DNA from 4 places in the Streptomyces luteoverticillatus genome. Region 1 is predicted to be linked to each of the others. Evidence: riboswitches for the same ligand, from Rfam matches in the RefSeq annotation. Region 1 holds a riboswitch; each other region holds the start of a gene.
What was found. Region 1 has a riboswitch for cobalamin ahead of EKH77_RS27685 (HoxN/HupN/NixA family nickel/cobalt transporter). Riboswitches for the same ligand answer to the same signal wherever they lie in the genome.
Positions count from the first base shown of each region.

Region 1 (4,171 bases):
TCGAGGACCTCGACGGGCCGGTACCAGAGCCCGAATATGAGGCGGTGCCAGAGCAGCTTGCGCTGCTGGGCATCGGGGGCGCGTGGGGGAGGGGCAGTGGTCACAGGCATGGGTGCCGTTTTATCACCGTTCGGCCGGACCGCAGGAGTCCGGGCGGCCCGGCCGCTGGAGCCGACGCTCCGTCAGGCGGGGGTGGGCGCCACGCCTCCGGGGCCCGTGCCGGGGTCTGGACCGGGGTCCGTGCCGGGGTCCGTGCCGGGGTCCGGACCGTCGTCCCCCGCGTCGGTGACAGGGCTGTCGGCGACGGCGGTCGCGGGCTCCGCGAGCTCCTGCGCCGAGGCCCCGCCGGGCAGGTAGTCCTCGCTGATCTCCCGTGGCCCGAACGGCCACACCTTCTCCTTCGCCGCCCACAGCGTGAACGCCACGCACCCGGCGCCCACCCAGGCCAGCGACCACTCGATGGGATGGCGGCCGGGGGAATTGCGGTCCGCGAAGCCGTAGATCACCAGCCAGCCCGCCAGCGCCACCAGGCTCGGCAGCGGGTAGAGCCACATCCGGTACGGGCGCGGCAGCGCCGGCTGCCGGCGCCGCAGCACGGTCACGGCCAGCACCTGCGACAGCGCCTGGAGGATCACCATGACCGCCATCAGCAACTGGATGATCGTCGCCAGGTCGGTGTGACGGCCGATCAGGAAGCCCACGGCCGAGACGACTCCCATCGTCGTCAGCGGCAGCACCGGGAAGCGCAGCCGGGGGTGGAGGGCGCCGAAGCGCCGGAAGAAGACGTTCTCCCGCGCGGCGTCCACGGGGATGCGCGAGCCGCCGAGGAGCCCGGTGAAGACGGACGCGAAGGCCGTGATGAGGATCAGCACGGTGACGACGTCCGCCGCGCCCTTGCCCCAGGTCTGCTCCAGCACCGCCGAGGCCACGGAGGAGCCGGCCGTGGAGTCGGGGTCCAGCATCTCCCGCCAGTCGACGACGCCCAGGGTGCCGATCTGCAGCAGCAGGTAGATGGCCATGATGCCGAGGATCGAGTAGATGATGGACCGCGGCATGGTCCGCCCGGGGTCCTTGATCTCGGCGCCCATGTAGGCGACGGTGCTGTAACCCCCGTAGTCGTAGATGCCGATGGTCAGGCCCGCCGCGAAGCCCAGCCAGAACTGACCGGTCGTGAGGTCGAAGGCGCCCGCCGGGTAGGTGAAGGCCCGGTCCGGGCTGAAGTGGGTGAACGCGGCCACGATGACCAGGACGACGGAGACGATCATCACGCCCCACAGCACGGCGGTGATCCGCGCGATGCTCTCCACCCGCCGCCACAGCAGCCCGACGACCACCACGACGAAGCCCAGGCCCGCCAGATCGCCCTGGGTCTGCGTCATCCCCGGCCAGAGATAGCCCAGGTACTGGACGAACCCGATCACACCCGTGGCCATGGCCAGCGGGATGAAGAGCATCGCCGTCCACACGAACAGGAACGGCACGAGTCTCCCGGTCCGGTACTGGAACGCCTCCCGCAGATAGACGTAACTGCCGCCCGCGCCGGGCATCGCCGCGCCCAGCTCGGCCCACACCAGCCCGTCGGCCAGGGCCAGCACCGCGCCCGCGACGAAGCCGATGACCGCGTGCGGCCCGTTGAAGGAGGCCACCATCAAGGGAATGGTGACGAACGGTCCTATGCCGCACATCTGGCTCATGTTGATGGCGGTGGCCTGGAACAGCCCGATGCGGCGGACGAACGCCGCCCGCTCCTCCGGCACCACCGGCTCCCCCGGTTCCCCGGGCCTCCGCTCGACGTCCCCTGCCGTGTCCGCCATTGGCGCTCAGCCCTCTCGCGTCCGTCCCTGGAGTCTTCCTGCACTCGTACACCGGGCCGACCCGCCCGTCCATCACCTGCGAAGTGTCGGGGCCTTGCTGCGAAGAGATGGCAAGTACCACATTTTTGCCCCGGGGATCGGCCGGGACGTTATGGTTGCCCGGCCGTGGTGTTCGGGAAGACCGGTGAGGCCCTCGTGGGCCGACTCCGGAGCGGCCCTCGCCACTGTGATCGGGGAGTGACCGTCCTCTTCCGCGTGCCCCGGCGCGCGGAGCCACTGGCAGCGTCCGGCTGCCGGGAAGGCGGGACGGTAACGCCATCACCCGTAAGCCAGGAGACCGGCCACGGCATTCTCGAAATGATCCACGAGGTGCTGGAGCGTTCACCCCAAGATGTCCATATCCACACAACCGTCCGCGGAACCGTCCGCGCCCGCCTTCCAGTGGCGCCGCGAGGACACCGTGCGGACCGCCGGCCTGCTGGCCGTCGTCGTCGCCCTCCACGTCGTCGCCTTCGGCGTGCTCTTCCTGCTGGTCGTGCCGAACCACTACACCGTCGGCTCCAAGGTCTTCGGCGTCGGCCTCGGCGTCACCGCCTACACCCTCGGTATGCGGCACGCCTTCGACGCCGACCACATCGCCGCCATCGACAACACCACCCGCAAGCTGATGGCGGACGGGCAGCGCCCGGTCTCCGTCGGCTTCTGGTTCGCCCTCGGCCACTCCAGCGTCGTCGTCCTGCTGACGCTGCTGGTCTCCGGCGGCACCCGGCTGGCCGGGACGCTGATGAACGAGGAGTCCACCACCCATCAGACCCTCGGTGTCGTCGGCACCACGGTCTCCGGCGGCTTCCTCTACCTCATCGCCATCCTCAACCTCATCGCCCTCGCCGGCATCATGAGGGTCTTCCGCGCCATGCGCGAGGGCCGCTACGACGAGGCGGAGCTGGAGAAGCAGCTCGACTCGCGCGGCTTCATGAACCGCGTCCTCGGCCGTTTCACCCGTTCCATCAGCCGCCCCGGCCAGATGTTCCCGCTGGGCTTCCTCTTCGGCCTGGGCTTCGACACGGCCACCGAGGTCACGCTGATGGTCATGGCGGGCAGCGGTGCCGCTGCCGGGCTGCCCTGGTACGCGATCATGTGCCTGCCGCTGCTGTTCGCGGCCGGCATGAGCCTGTTCGACACGCTCGACGGCACGTTCATGAACTTCGCCTACCAGTGGGCGTTCTCCAACCCCGTCAGAAAGGTCTACTACAACCTCACCATCACCGGGCTCTCCATCGCGGTCGCCTTCCTCATCGGCACCATCGAGCTGGTGGGCGTGCTCCACGAGAAGCTCGATCTGGACGACGCGGTCACCGGCTGGATCTCCGGGCTGAACCTCGACAACGTCGGTTTCGTCATCGTCGGACTGTTCGTGCTGGTCTGGGCCCTCGCCCTCGGCTACTGGCGCTTCGCCAAGGTCGAGCAGCGCTGGGCCGCACGGACGGCCGCCGCCGGGGTCACGGGCGCTCACAGCCCTGGTTCGCACACGCCTTCCGGGCGCTGATCACCGGCGGACTGTTCCCGGCCGACTCCTCCCGCACCACCACGAGGGCCGGGCCGCCGCAGGTCAGGCACGTCCGGGTCGAGGGATCCCGCTCCCGCTCGATCGCCGCGGCGATCCTGCGCAGGGGGTCGGCGTCGACATCTGACTCGCCTCCGGTGTCGGACATGGGCCATCCCGCTCCACGGTCGTCGCTGCTCGCTCTCCCGGCGGGTGCATCGTGACGCACGACCCCTGATCACGTCAGCGTGTTGGGCCGTGATCACCCTTCACGGGGTGGCGCGGCCCGACAGGCTGACGCTCAGGGGGCGGGTGTTAGTTCATGTTGTTCATGGGCCGGCTGCCGGGAGCGTCACCTCGAACCGGCAACCGCCGGGCACGTTGTGGACGGACGCCCGGCCCGCGTGGGCCTCGACGATGCCCCGGACGATCGCCAGACCCAGCCCCGCGCCCCCGGGCCGGGTCCGGGCAGCCGAGCCCCGCCAGCCCGTCTCGAAGACCCGGGGCAGATCCTCCTCCGGGATGCCGCCGCAGCCGTCCGTCACCGACACCACCACCGCGTCCGCCTCGCGCCGCGCCGCCACCGCGACCGTGCCGTCGGGCGGGGTCCGCCGGATGGCGTTCACCAGGAGATTCCCCAGGACCCGGGTCATCTCCTTGCCGTCCACCTCCACCGGCACGGCGGCCACGCCGTCCCCGTCCCCGTCTCCTTCCCCGACCAGCTTCACCCCCTGCTCGCGCGCCAGCGGCCCGGCGCCCGCCAGGGCCTCGTCCACCAGGTCGTACACCGACATCCGGCTCGGGCGCAGCGGCA
Region 1 covers NZ_CP034587.1:6,226,127-6,230,297, forward strand. The annotation lists gene EKH77_RS27675 (YIP1 family protein) at 1-110, opposite strand, end outside; gene EKH77_RS27680 (APC family permease) at 183-1,814, opposite strand; cobalamin riboswitch at 1,964-2,174, shown strand; gene EKH77_RS27685 (HoxN/HupN/NixA family nickel/cobalt transporter) at 2,206-3,360, shown strand; gene EKH77_RS27690 (hypothetical protein) at 3,314-3,526, opposite strand; gene EKH77_RS27695 (sensor histidine kinase) at 3,687-4,171, opposite strand, start outside.

Region 2 (4,171 bases), 4.5 Mb from region 1:
CGTGGGCGAACGGCAGCACGCCGAACGTCCGCCGGCCCGTCAGGTCGCGCAGCATCTCCAGGCCCGGCTCCAGCAGGCTCACGTCGCCCCGGAACTTGTTGACCACGTAACCCGCTATCAGCTCCTGGTCCTCGGGGGAGAGCAGCGCTGTCGTACCGAAGAAGGAGGCGAAGACACCGCCCCGGTCGATGTCGCCGACGACGACCACGGGCAGGCGCGCGGCGCGGGCGATGCCCATGTTGACGATGTCGGAGCGGCGCAGGTTGATCTCGGCGGGGCTGCCGGCGCCCTCGCAGATCACGGCGTCGTGGGTGCGCCGCAGCTCGGCCAGGCACTCCGTCACCGTGCCGAACAACTGCTCCTGGCGCCCCGCGTGGTAGCCCCGGGCGCTGAGCTCGCCCACCGGCTTGCCCATGAGGACGACCTGGCTGCTGCGGTCGCCGCCGGGCTTGAGCAGCACCGGGTTCATGAGCGCGCTCGGCTCGACGCGGGCGGCGGCGGCCTGCATGGCCTGCGCGCGCCCTATCTCCGCGCCGTCGCGCGTCACGAACGAGTTGAGGGACATGTTCTGCGCCTTGAACGGCGCGACCTTGACCCCCTTGCGGACCAGCCAGCGGCAGATGCCGGCCGTGACCACGCTCTTGCCCGCGTCCGAGGTGGTCCCGGCCACCAGCAGGCCCCCGCCCGGCGGGCCCGTGCGCCCGCTCCTGTCGGCTGTCACCGAGACTGTCACCGATTCCTCCCCGCGTTCCTGAACAGGCTGCCCACCGTACGAGCCGAAACCGCCGCCCCCAGGGCCAGCAGCGACACCCGGCGCGAGAGCCGGACCGCGCGCTCGATGTCCGCCGTCCGCACCGGACGGTTCTCCTCGCCCAGCACCGGGCGGTGCTCGACGCGTCCCGCGTAGGCGAGGGTGCCGCCCAGCCGCACGCCCAGGGCCCCGGCGAAGGCGGCCTCGACCGGCCCGGCGTTGGGGCTGGGGTGGCGGGAGGCGTCGCGCCGGGCCACGCGCAGCGCGCCGCGCGGGTCGGGCCCGGCGAGGACCGTGAGCGCGGCGGTCAGCCGGGCGCCCGGCCAGCCGACGACGTCGTCGAGCCGGGCCGACGCCCAGCCGAACCGCCGGAGCCGGGGCGACTTGTGACCCACCATGGCGTCCAGGGTGTTGACCGCCCGGAAGCCCACGAGTCCGGGCACGCCCCCCAGGGCGCCCCAGACGAGGGCGCCCACGACGGCGTCGGAGGTGTTCTCGGCGACGGACTCCACCACGGCCCGGGCGATCGCTTGCGCGTCCAGCGCCTGCGGGTCGCGGCCGCACAGGTGCGGCAGCCGCTCCCGGGCGACCTCCACGTCCCCGGCGGCCAGCGCGCCGCCGATGGCCCGGGCCTCCCGGCCCAGGGACGTGCCGCCCAGGACGGACCACGTGGCGGCGGCGGTCAGCGCGATCTCGGCCGCGCGGTGGCGTCGCGCGGCGCGGGCCAGCAGCCCGGCCCCGGCGACCGCGCCTCCGGCGCAGACCAGGGTGTGGAGCGTGCCGTAGCCCCGGTGGTCGCGCCACAGCCGGCGCTCGATGGACTGCGCGGCCCGTCCGAACGCGGCGACGGGATGGCCGCGGCGGGGGTCGCCGAGGAGCAGATCGCAGGCGAAGCCGAGGGCGGCGCCGTACGCGAAGGAGAAGCGATCGCGGCCGGGCATGGCGAAGCGGTGTCCTCACTCAGGGTCCGCGCCCTGGCTCGACGTGACGGCGACCAGAGTCTCCTGGCTCCCGGATCCGCGCCGCCCCCGGCCTTCCGGCTCGCGCCGTGGCCATCGAATGGGGGGACACTCCCCGGTGACAGTGGCGGGACCGCGCCGGATTCGCACCGGCTTCCTCTGCTGTCGCCGTTTGGCTCCGGAAGTCCACCACGCGGCGGGAAGGGGCGTCAACTCGCCCTGACCTGCGCCCCGGCCGTCGCCACGGGGGAGGGGCGGCGCCCCGTCACCCCACCCGTTCCGCCCGGTGCCGCACGGCCCGCAGCCGCACCTCCGCCGGGAGGCGCGTCAGCCCGGCCGACATCCGCGCGTGGCGCAGGACTTCCTCGCACAGTCGCGCCAACGCCACCCCCGGTGCCCCGCGCGCCCCCAGTGTCAGGACGATCCGTGCCCGGGGCGCCGTCCGTCGTCCCGACAGCGCGACGGCCGCCCGTTCCACCCCCGGCAGCTCCTCGGCCTCCGCCTCCATCACCTCCTCCAGCGCCCGCCCCCGCACCGACGCCACCTCTCCGCCGCCGCTGTGGACCACCACCTCGCGCAGCCGGCCCCTGCGAGCCTGGGCCGCGAGCCACCACGCGGACAGCAGGACGACGACGGCCAGGGCGGCGATGACCACCGGCCACCACCAGCCCCTGGCGCGCCACCTCCGCAGGTCCGTGCCGGGCAGCAGCACGTCGTCCGGGCCGGCGAACGGCCAGGCCGACGGCAGCTCGAAGCCCCAGCGGCGCGGCAGGTCCAGCGCGCCGATCAGCACGGCGGCGCCGAGCGCCACCAGCAGCGCCCCGGCGAGCCCGGTCAGCAGCCGGTTGACGGTCCTCAGCATCGCGAGAACCGCCCCGAGCACTGTGAAAACGACCCCGGGCACCGTGAGGACCGCCCCGGGCACCGCTCGAACCACCCCACCCCGGTCACCTCTTCGCCGGGCGTCGTACGTGCACGGACAGGGACGGCTCCCGGGCGAGCCCCAACTCCCGGACGCCCTCCGCCAGTACGGTGTTCACATCCGTCCGCACCTCGTCCAGGTCCCGGAAGTGGGAGCGGGCCCGGGCGCGGACCACACGCCGGCCCACGTCGACGCGGACGGCCTGGACACCGGAGACCTCCATCACCCGGTCGCGCAGCATCAGGGCCGCCGCCCCGCGCTCCAGCCCGGCCCGGACCCCGTCGTCGCCTGTGCCGTCCGCGCGGCGCATCGGCAGCACTCCGCGCAGGCCCGGGGTGAGGGCGAGGACGAGCAGCCAGCAGCCGGCGAGAACGACCACCACCGCGCCGGCGACCACCAGCCCGTCGCCGAGGTGACGGGTCGCCAGCTCATGGGCGAGGCGCCGGCGCCAGGCCATGGCGGGGCGGCCGGCGCGGACGGCGGCGACGTCGTAGAGGAAGAACCCGGCGACGGTCAGGGTCACCGCCGCGACCAGCGCGGCGGGCAGCCTGCGCGGGGACCGGAAGCGGGGGACACGACCGCCCGCGACGACCGGGGGAGCCCCGGCCGTCTTCTCCAGTGACACGGGACCGCTCATCGCACCCGCACCCCCGACAGCCGGCCGGTGTGCGCGGAGTGCAGCCGCTCTACCGTGATCAGCACCTCGGGCACCTCCATGCCCGTCAGTTCCCCGACGCGCTGGGCGATCCGCTCGCGCACGGCGCGGCAGCGGGCGCCGATGTCGGCGGGGTAGTCCAGCTCCACGAGGACCCGCACCCGGGCGGAGCCGTCATGGACGACGACGCTGGCGCGCGGGGGCGCGTGGTCCTCGGCGGGGGCCGTGGCGCCCAGCGCCTCCAGGGCCGCCCTGGAGGCGATCTTCGCGACGACACGGTCGGCGATCCGGGTGGCCCCGCGCTCGGCGGGCACCACCGCGCGTCCTCCCCCACGCCCTACCTCCCGCGCCGGTCGCGGTCGCGCGGACGCAGCAACCGGGAGAACTCGCCCGGCTCCACATCGCCGTCCAGGAGCCGCCCGCCCACGAAGCCCACGATGCCCAGCGCCGCGACCAGCAGAAAGGCGCCGAACCCCCCGAAGTAGCCGGCGAATCCGAGAGCCATGCCGGCGATCATGCCGGCCACGGCCATGCTCATCACGCGCTCCTCACTGGAGCCTGGGCTCCGGCTCTTCCTCTTCCTCGTCCGGCAGCTTGACGTCGGTCACGGCGATGTTGACCTCGACGACCTCCAGGCCCGCCATCCGTTCCACCGCCGAGATGACGTTTTCCCGCACCGCGTGGGCGACATCCGCGATGGCGACGCCGTACACCACGACGATCTCCAGATCGAGGGCCGTCTGGACCTCGCCGACCTCCGCCTTCACCCCCCGGGCGACGGACCGTCCGCCGGGCACCCGGTCGCGGACGGCCCCGAAGGTGCGGGACAGTCCGCTGCCCAGGGCGTGGACGCCGACCACGTCGCGGGCCGCGAGCCCGGCGAT
Region 2 covers NZ_CP034587.1:1,729,526-1,733,696, reverse strand. The annotation lists gene EKH77_RS07265 (cobyric acid synthase) at 1-733, opposite strand, end outside; gene EKH77_RS07260 (cobalamin biosynthesis protein) at 730-1,692, opposite strand; cobalamin riboswitch at 1,750-1,869, opposite strand; gene amaP (alkaline shock response membrane anchor protein AmaP) at 1,976-2,572, opposite strand; gene EKH77_RS07250 (DUF6286 domain-containing protein) at 2,658-3,269, opposite strand; gene EKH77_RS07245 (Asp23/Gls24 family envelope stress response protein) at 3,266-3,604, opposite strand; gene EKH77_RS07240 (hypothetical protein) at 3,625-3,825, opposite strand; gene EKH77_RS07235 (Asp23/Gls24 family envelope stress response protein) at 3,836-4,171, opposite strand, start outside.
Region 2: another riboswitch for cobalamin. It lies ahead of EKH77_RS07260 (cobalamin biosynthesis protein); the one in region 1 lies ahead of EKH77_RS27685 (HoxN/HupN/NixA family nickel/cobalt transporter).

Region 3 (4,171 bases), 1.4 Mb from region 1:
GGGTCACCTGGTTCCTGCTGGGCGGGGACCTCTACACCGCCTATACGTTCGTGGCGGTGCCGGCGGCGATCTACGCGGCGGGCGCGGCCGGCTTCTTCGCCGTGCCGTACACGATCATCACCTATCCGCTGGTCTTCACCTTCCTGCCCCGCCTGTGGTCGGTGGCACACAAGCACGGCTATGTGACGTCGTCGGACTTCGTCCGGGGCCGGTTCGGCTCCCGGGGCCTCTCCCTCGCCCTCGCGGTGACCGGGATCCTGGCCACCATGCCGTACATCGCGCTGCAACTGGTCGGCATCCAGGCGGTGCTCGACGTCATGGGCGTGGGCGGCGGCGAGAACGCCAACTGGTTCGTCAAGGACCTGCCGCTCCTCATCGCCTTCGGCGTGCTCGCGGCCTACACCTACTCCTCCGGGCTGCGCGCCCCCGCGCTGATCGCCTTCGTCAAGGACGCGCTGATCTACATCGTGATCATCGTGGCGATCATCTACATACCGATCAAACTGGGCGGCTTCGAGAGCATCTTCAGCAAGGCCGGCGCGGCGTTCGCGGCCGAGAATCCCGCAACGGGCAAACCACGTGGTTCGCTGGTGCCGGGGGCGGACGCCCAGTGGTCGTACGCGACGCTGGCGCTCGGCTCGGCGATGGCGCTCTTCCTCTATCCGCACTCGGTGACGGCGGTCCTCTCCAGCAGGAGCCGCAATGTCATCCGCCGGAACACCACCATCCTTCCCCTCTACTCCCTGATGCTGGGCCTGCTGGCGATGCTCGGCTTCATGGCCATCGCCGCCGGGGTGAAGGTGAAGAACGGCCAGCTGGCGATCCCCCAGCTGTTCGAGGACATGTTCCCGGACTGGTTCACCGGCGTGGCCTTCGCCGCGATCGGCATCGGCGCCCTCGTGCCGGCGGCCATCATGTCGATCGCCGCCGCAAATCTCTTCACCCGCAACATCTACAAGGACTTCCTCAAACCGGACGCCTCACCCGAACACGAGGCGAAGGTGTCCAAGCTCGCGTCCCTGCTGGTCAAGGTCGGCGCGCTCGTTTTCGTCCTCACCCTGGACAAAACGGTCGCCATCAATTTCCAGCTGCTCGGCGGGATCTGGATCCTCCAGACCGTGCCCGCGCTCGTCGGCGGTCTCTTCACCCGCTGGCCCCACCGCTGGGCGCTGCTCGCGGGCTGGGCGGTCGGCATGACGTACGGGACGTGGCGGGCGTACGCCACACCGAGCGCCACCCAGGATCACTTCGGGAACACCAACCTCATCCCCCTCATCGGCGAAAAGGGCTATATCGGGCTCACCGCCTTTGTCCTCAACGTGATCGTCGTCATCGTCGCGACCTTCGCCCTCAGGGCGCTGAAGGCGCCCGACGGCGTGGACCTGACCCGGCCCTCGGACTACACGGCCGACGCCGGTGACCCGGGCGTCCGCGCGGAGCTCCCGCCGGCCACCGCAGGGGCCCCCGGCGGCCACTGATCCGCCGCTCCCGGGACCACCGCCCGGGGCCCCTCCGGAGGGCCGCCACATCCCCGTCCAGGGGGCGTGGCGGCCCTCTTCTCTTGCCCTGCCAGGGACGCCCGTTAGCACATTCCGCGACCGCTTCATGACGCGACGACACAACATGTGGGGGCGCGTGCGAGGCCCGGCACTAGATGTATGCTCGTCTCCGCTGTCGTCGCAGGGGAATCCGGTGGAAATCCGGAACTGTCCCGCAACGGTGTATGTGTGCGCATATACCCAGCGCACCTGAAGTCCGACGACCTGCCGACAGCGCGCCCACCACCGAGCCTGCCCCGGCTCGGCCATGGGCGTTGAATTCGTCCGGGCCTCGCGGGTTGGGCCGATGGACGCCTACGAGGCATGCCCTGGTGCAAGAGGCATGCGCGTGCGCGCTCATCGCTCTCCCGCCCGGCCCACCCAGCCGAGCGAGGGAGAGCCTCAGTGACCATCGCGCCCGCAGATCCGGCTTCAGCACCGGTCTCAGCGAACGCGGAAGCGACCGGCGGCCCCGGGACCGCGCTCCTGCGCACCCTGACCGACCTCACCGCCGACCTTCCGGCCACCGACCCGGGCAAGGTCGCCGCCGCCGCGCTGCGCGGCCGCAGCGCCGCCGCGGACGACGCCGAGCTGCGCTCCCTCGCCACCGAGGCCGCCGCCGGCCTCATCGCCGAGGAGCCCGAGTACTCCAGGCTCGCCGCGCGCCTGCTCACCCTGGCCATCGCCGACGAGGCGGCCGGCCAGGGCGCGACCTCCTTCTCCGCCTCCGTCGAGGTGGGGCACCGCGAGGGCCTCATCGCCGACGAGACGGCCGCCTTCGTACGCACCCACGCCGCGCGCCTGGACGCCCTCGTCGAGGCCGCCCTCGCCGACGGCGCGGACGACCGCTTCGGCTACTTCGGCCTGCGCACCCTGCACAGCCGCTACCTGCTGCGCCACCCGATCCACCGCGACGTGATCGAGACCCCGCAGCACTTCCTGCTGCGCGTCGCCTGCGGCCTCGCCGAGGACCACTCCGAGCGGGCCCTGGACGACGTCGCGGAGCTCTACCGGCTGACGAGCACCCTCTCGTACCTGCCGTCCTCCCCGACGCTGTTCAACTCCGGCACCCGCCACCCGCAGATGTCGTCCTGCTACCTGCTGGACTCCCCGCTGGACGAGCTGGACTCCATCTACGACCGCTACCACCAGGTGGCGCGTCTGTCGAAGCACGCGGGCGGCATCGGCCTGTCGTACTCGCGCATCCGCTCGCGCGGCTCGCTGATCCGGGGCACCAACGGTCACTCCAACGGCATCGTGCCGTTCCTGCGCACCCTCGACGCCTCCGTCGCCGCCGTCAACCAGGGCGGCCGCCGCAAGGGCGCGGCCTGTGTCTACCTGGAGACCTGGCACGCCGACATCGAGGAGTTCCTGGAGCTCCGCGACAACACCGGTGAGGAGGCCCGCCGCACCCACAACCTCAACATCGCGCACTGGATCCCGGACGAGTTCATGCGCCGCGTCGAGACGGACGCGGACTGGTCGCTCTTCTCCCCCGCCGACACCCCGGACCTGGTCGACCTCTACGGCGACGAGTTCGACGCCGCGTACCGCGCGTACGAGGCGGCCGGCAAGGCCGTCAAGACCATCCCGGCGCGCGTGCTCTACGCCCGGATGATGCGCACCCTCGCGCAGACCGGCAACGGCTGGATGACGTTCAAGGACGCCGCCAACCGCACGGCCAACCAGACGGCCGAGAAGGGCGCCGTCGTCCACTCCTCGAACCTCTGCACCGAGATCCTCGAGGTCACGAACGACGGCGAGACCGCGGTCTGCAACCTGGGCTCGGTCAACCTCGCCCAGCACCTCGGCGCCGACGGCGAGATGGACTGGGAGAAGCTCGACCGTACGGTCCGTACGGCCGTCACCTTCCTCGACCGCGTCGTGGACATCAACTTCTACCCGACCGAGCAGGCCGGCAGCTCCAACAGCCGCTGGCGCCCGGTGGGCCTGGGCCTGATGGGCCTCCAGGACGTCTTCTTCCGCCTGCGCCTGGCCTTCGACTCGGCCGAGGCGACGGCCCTGTCCACCAAGATCTCCGAGCGGATCATGCTCGCGGCGTACGAGGCCTCCGCCGACCTCGCCGAGCGCCACGGCCCGCACCCGGCCTGGGAGGCCACCCGCACCGCCCGCGGCGTGCTCCACCCGGACCACTACCCCAACGCCGTCTCCGCGTGGGAGGACCGCTGGGAGGCGCTGCGCGCCCGCATCGCCGCGGTCGGCATGCGCAACTCGCTGCTGCTCGCCATCGCCCCGACGGCGACCATCGCCTCCATCGCCGGCGTCTACGAGTGCATCGAGCCGCAGGTCTCCAACCTGTTCAAGCGCGAGACGCTCTCGGGTGAGTTCCTGCAGGTCAACACCTACCTGGTCGAGGACCTCAAGAAGCTCGGCGTGTGGGACCGCGCCACCCGCGAGGCCATGACCGAGGCCAACGGCTCGATCCAGGACATGAAGTGGATCCCGCAGGACGTCCGCGACCTGTACCGCACGGCCTGGGAGATCCCGCAGCGCGCCCTGATCGACATGGCCGCGGCCCGTACGCCGTACCTGGACCAGAGCCAGTCGCTGAACCTGTTCATGGCGTCGCCCACCATCGGCAAGCTCAGCTCGATGTACGCGTACGCCTGGAA
Region 3 covers NZ_CP034587.1:4,807,833-4,812,003, reverse strand. The annotation lists gene mctP (monocarboxylate uptake permease MctP) at 1-1,478, shown strand, start outside; cobalamin riboswitch at 1,659-1,785, shown strand; gene EKH77_RS21510 (ribonucleoside-diphosphate reductase subunit alpha) at 1,944-4,171, shown strand, end outside.
Region 3: another riboswitch for cobalamin. It lies ahead of EKH77_RS21510 (ribonucleoside-diphosphate reductase subunit alpha); the one in region 1 lies ahead of EKH77_RS27685 (HoxN/HupN/NixA family nickel/cobalt transporter).

Region 4 (4,171 bases), 5.8 Mb from region 1:
CCGGCGGGGCGCAGATTCACCAGGATGTGGGGGTCCTTGGCGGCGCTGGGGCGTGTGAGGTCGAGCGCGGGGTCGAAGACGGTGACCCGGATGCCGGCGACTCCGGTGACGCCCTCGGCCGCCTTGCGGATGTAGTGCAGCGTCCGGTCGCGGTCCAGTTCGACGCCGAACACGATGCGGCAGTCCCGCACCAGGCGGTCCAGGTGGAGCGACAGCCCCCGGATCGTGCCGTCCTCCATCCGCATGGTCGTGAAGTGCCCGTAGTTCGTGAGGGCGAGGCTCTGGAGGTCGTCGAGGGTAACGGGCTTTCCGTTGAGTTCGGCCATGCGGACAGTTTCGCAGTCGCCGAGGGGAGGGGGTGCCCCGGTGACCACCCGGGGCACCCCGTCCCCACGCCTTACGAGGACGAGCCGCGGAGTTCCTCCCTTATCGTGCGCGCCGCCGTCACCAGATGTTCCAGGGACGCGCGGACCTCGGGCCAGGCGCGGGTCTTCAGGCCGCAGTCGGGGTTGACCCACAGTCGTTCGGCGGGGACGGCCTCCAGTGCCCGGCGCAGCAGGGCGGCCGTCTCGTCGGCGGCGGGGACGCGGGGCGAGTGGATGTCGTAGACGCCGGGGCCCACCTCCCGGGGGTAGCCGGCGCCGGCGAGTTCGTCCGCGACCCGCATGTGGGAGCGGGCCGCCTCCAGGCTGATGACGTCGGCGTCGAGGTCGTCGATGGCCTGGAGGATGTCGCCGAACTCCGCGTAGCACATGTGGGTGTGGATCTGGGTGTCCGGGCGGACGCCGCCGGTGGTCAGCCGGAAGGCCTCGGTGGCCCAGGCCAGGTAGCCGGGGCGGGTGGCGGCGCGCAGCGGGAGGGTCTCGCGGAGGGCGGGCTCGTCGACCTGGATGACGGCGGTGCCCGCCGCCTCCAGGTCGGCGACCTCGTCGCGCAGGGCGAGCGCGACCTGGCGGGCTGTCTCGGCGCGGGGCTGGTCGTCGCGGACGAAGGACCAGGCGAGCATGGTGACGGGGCCGGTGAGCATGCCCTTGACGGGGCGTGCGGTGAGGGACTGGGCGTGGGTCGTCCAGCGCACGGTCATCGGCTCGGGGCGGGAGACGTCGCCGGCGAGGACCGGCGGGCGGACGTAGCGGGTGCCGTAGGACTGGACCCAGCCGTGCCGGGTGGCGAGGTAGCCGGTGAGGCGTTCGGCGAAGTACGCGACCATGTCGTCGCGTTCGGGCTCGCCGTGGACGAGGACGTCCAGGCCGGCCTTCTCCTGGAAGGCGACGACCTCGCGGATCTCGGCCTCGACGCGCCGCTCGTAGGTGTCGGCGTCGATGCGTCCGGCGCGCAGGTCGGCGCGGGCGGTGCGCAGTTCGGTGGTCTGGGGGAAGGAGCCGATGGTGGTCGTGGGCAGCGGGGACAGGCCCAGGCGGGCGCGCTGGGCGACGGTCCGTTCGGGGTAGGGCAGGGAACGGCGGGCGTCGGCGGGCGTGACGGCGGCGGTGCGGGCGCGGACGGCCGGGTCGCGGGTGAGGGCGGAGCCGGCGCGGAGGGCCAGGTCGGCGCGGTTGACGGCGAGTTCGGCGGCGATGGCGGCGGTGCCGTGGCCGAGGCCGCGGGCGAGGGTGGCGATCTCGGTGGTCTTCTGGCGGGCGAAGGCCAGCCAGCGGGCGATCCGCGGGTCGATGTCGCGTTCGGCGGCGGCGTCGAGGGGGACGTGGAGGAGGGAGCTGGAGGCGGCGACGTCCACGTGGCCGGCGAGGCCGAGGAGGGTGGCGAGGGTGGTCAGTGACGCCGTCAGGTCGTTGATCCAGATGTTGCGGCCGTCGACGACGCCCGCGACGAGCCGCTTGCCGGGCAGTCCGCCGACGGCGGCGAGGTCGTCGAGGTTGGCGGCGGCGGGGCCGGTGAAGTCGAGGGCGAGGCCGTCGACGGGGGCCTTGGCCAGCACGGGCAGGGCTTCACCCAGGCGGTCGAAGTAGGAGGCGACCAGCAGTTTCGGACGGCCCGTCAGGGCGCCGAGGTCGCGGTAGGCGCGGGCGGCCGCGTTGAGTTCGGCCGGGGTGCGTTCCTGGACGAGGGCGGGCTCGTCCAGCTGGACCCACTCGGCTCCGGCGGCGCGCAGCGCGGCGAGCACCTCGGCGTAGACGGGCAGGAGCCGGTCCAGGAGGGTGAGGGGGTCGAAGCCAGCCGGGGCGCCGGGGGCGGGCTTGGCGAGCAGGAGGTAGGTGACCGGTCCGACGAGGACGGGACGGGCGGCGAGGCCGAGGGCCAGCGCCTCCTGGAGCTCGCCGAGTTGTTTGGCGGGGTCGGCGGCGAAGACGGTATCGGGGCCGAGTTCCGGGACGAGGTAGTGGTAGTTGGTGTCGAACCACTTGGTCATCTCCAGGGGCGCGACGTCCTGGGTGCCGCGCGCCATGGCGAAGTAGCCGTCGAGGGGGTCGGCGGCGAGGGCCGCGCGGTGGCGGGCGGGGATCGCGCCGACCATGACGCTGGTGTCGAGGACGTGGTCGTAGTACGAGAAGTCGCCGGTGGGGACCTCGTGGAGGCCGGCGGCGGCGAGATCGCGCCAGGTGGCGGCGCGGAGCCCGGCTGTGGTCCGGTGGAGGGCGCCGGCGGTGACGCGGCCCTTCCAGTACCCCTCGACGGCCTTCTTCAGTTCCCGGTCGGGTCCCTGGCGGGGGTAGCCGTACACGGTGGCCCGGACTGCCGCGGCTGCGGTCTTGCTGGTCACGGAACTCTCCTTCGCGAGCTCGTCTCCTGGATCCCGGGAGGGCCGCGAGGGGTCGCGTCGGTGCGGGCGAGCCGCCGAGTGCTCGTCCGTGCGCGCCGACCCGCCCTCGGGGTCACCGGGATCTCCGCGCGCGAGTCGTTCGCGCGCGGGCAGCGGGCAGGTCTTCGGACTCGCGGGCACGTCCGCCCGAGGGCGGACACCTAGTGGCCGTCGCTTCCCGGGCCCTGTCGGGCCCAGTGCGTGTGACGGCGGTCGTTCCCGCTCACCGCTGCGGGGCAGTCCCGGATTCCCACCGGGTTCCCTCTTGCGACGCGTCTGCCTGGCGGGCAGGGCGAACCGGCTGCGGCGGCCAGCGTAGGCGGTGAAGTCTCCCGCTGGACAGTGCTGTTCACATACCGGTCACACACGGGCGGCGGAGGAGCGGAACGGGCGCGGCCCCGGCGCGCGCTCCAGAGCGTGCACGCCGGGTTGTACGCCGGTGCGCATCCTCCCGCCCCATGGCGCAACGTTGGCCGGAACGGTACGGTCGCGTGGACATGACGACGGGTGGCGGAAGCCGGTGGGAATCCGGCACGGTCGCGCCACTGTGAATCCGGCCGGCGTTCGCGGCAGCGCGGCGGCGCCCGGGGAGTCAGACCCGCCTCCAGTCGTCCGGGAACCCCTAGTTCTGGGACGCGTGTTTCCCCAGGAGGTTTGGTCATGGCCTATTCCGCCGCTCCCGTGTCCGGCTCGTCCGCCCGGCCGGAGATCGCGCCGATATCCCTGAAGGCGATCGCCCCCTGGGCGGTGTTCTTCGGCGTGCTCATGCTCGTCCTGCTGTACTTCGTCGGCGCCGAGCAGGGTGCCACCTCGCTGCTCTCCGGCGCGAGCGTCCACGAGTGGCTCCACGACGGACGTCACCTGCTCGGCTTCCCGTGCCACTGACGGCCGGGGAGTCGCTCTCGTGAACACCGTCTCCGTACGGTCGCTCCTGGTGCGCGGCATGCTCGCCGGACTGGCGGCGGGGTGCCTGGCCCTCCTCGTCGCCTATCTCCTCGGTGAGCCGTCCGTGGACAGAGCCATCGGCTACGAGGAGGCCCACAGCCACGGCGACCACGGCGTGGAGCTGGTCAGCCGCACCCTCCAGTCCACCGGGGGGCTGGCGACCGGCGTCCTGGTCTACGGCGTGGCGCTCGGCGGCATCGCCGCGCTGGCCTTCTGCGTCGCCCTGGGCCGGATCGGCCGGATCGGCCCGCGCGCCACGGCGGCCCTGCTCTCGCTGGGCGGGCTGCTGGTGGTCCATGTGGTGCCGTTCCTCAAGTACCCGGCCAATCCGCCGTCCGTCGGCGATCCGGACACCATCGGCAAGCGCACCGCGCTGTACTTCCTGATGATCGTGCTCAGTGTGCTGCTGGGCGTCGCCGCGATCTTCCTGGGCCGTGGGCTGGTCCCCCGGCTGGGCGGCTGGTG
Region 4 covers NZ_CP034587.1:435,233-439,403, forward strand. The annotation lists gene EKH77_RS02010 (aminotransferase class IV) at 1-326, opposite strand, end outside; gene metE (5-methyltetrahydropteroyltriglutamate--homocysteine S-methyltransferase) at 398-2,722, opposite strand; cobalamin riboswitch at 2,881-3,025, opposite strand; gene EKH77_RS02020 (CbtB domain-containing protein) at 3,422-3,646, shown strand; gene EKH77_RS02025 (CbtA family protein) at 3,666-4,171, shown strand, end outside.
Region 4: another riboswitch for cobalamin. It lies ahead of metE (5-methyltetrahydropteroyltriglutamate--homocysteine S-methyltransferase); the one in region 1 lies ahead of EKH77_RS27685 (HoxN/HupN/NixA family nickel/cobalt transporter).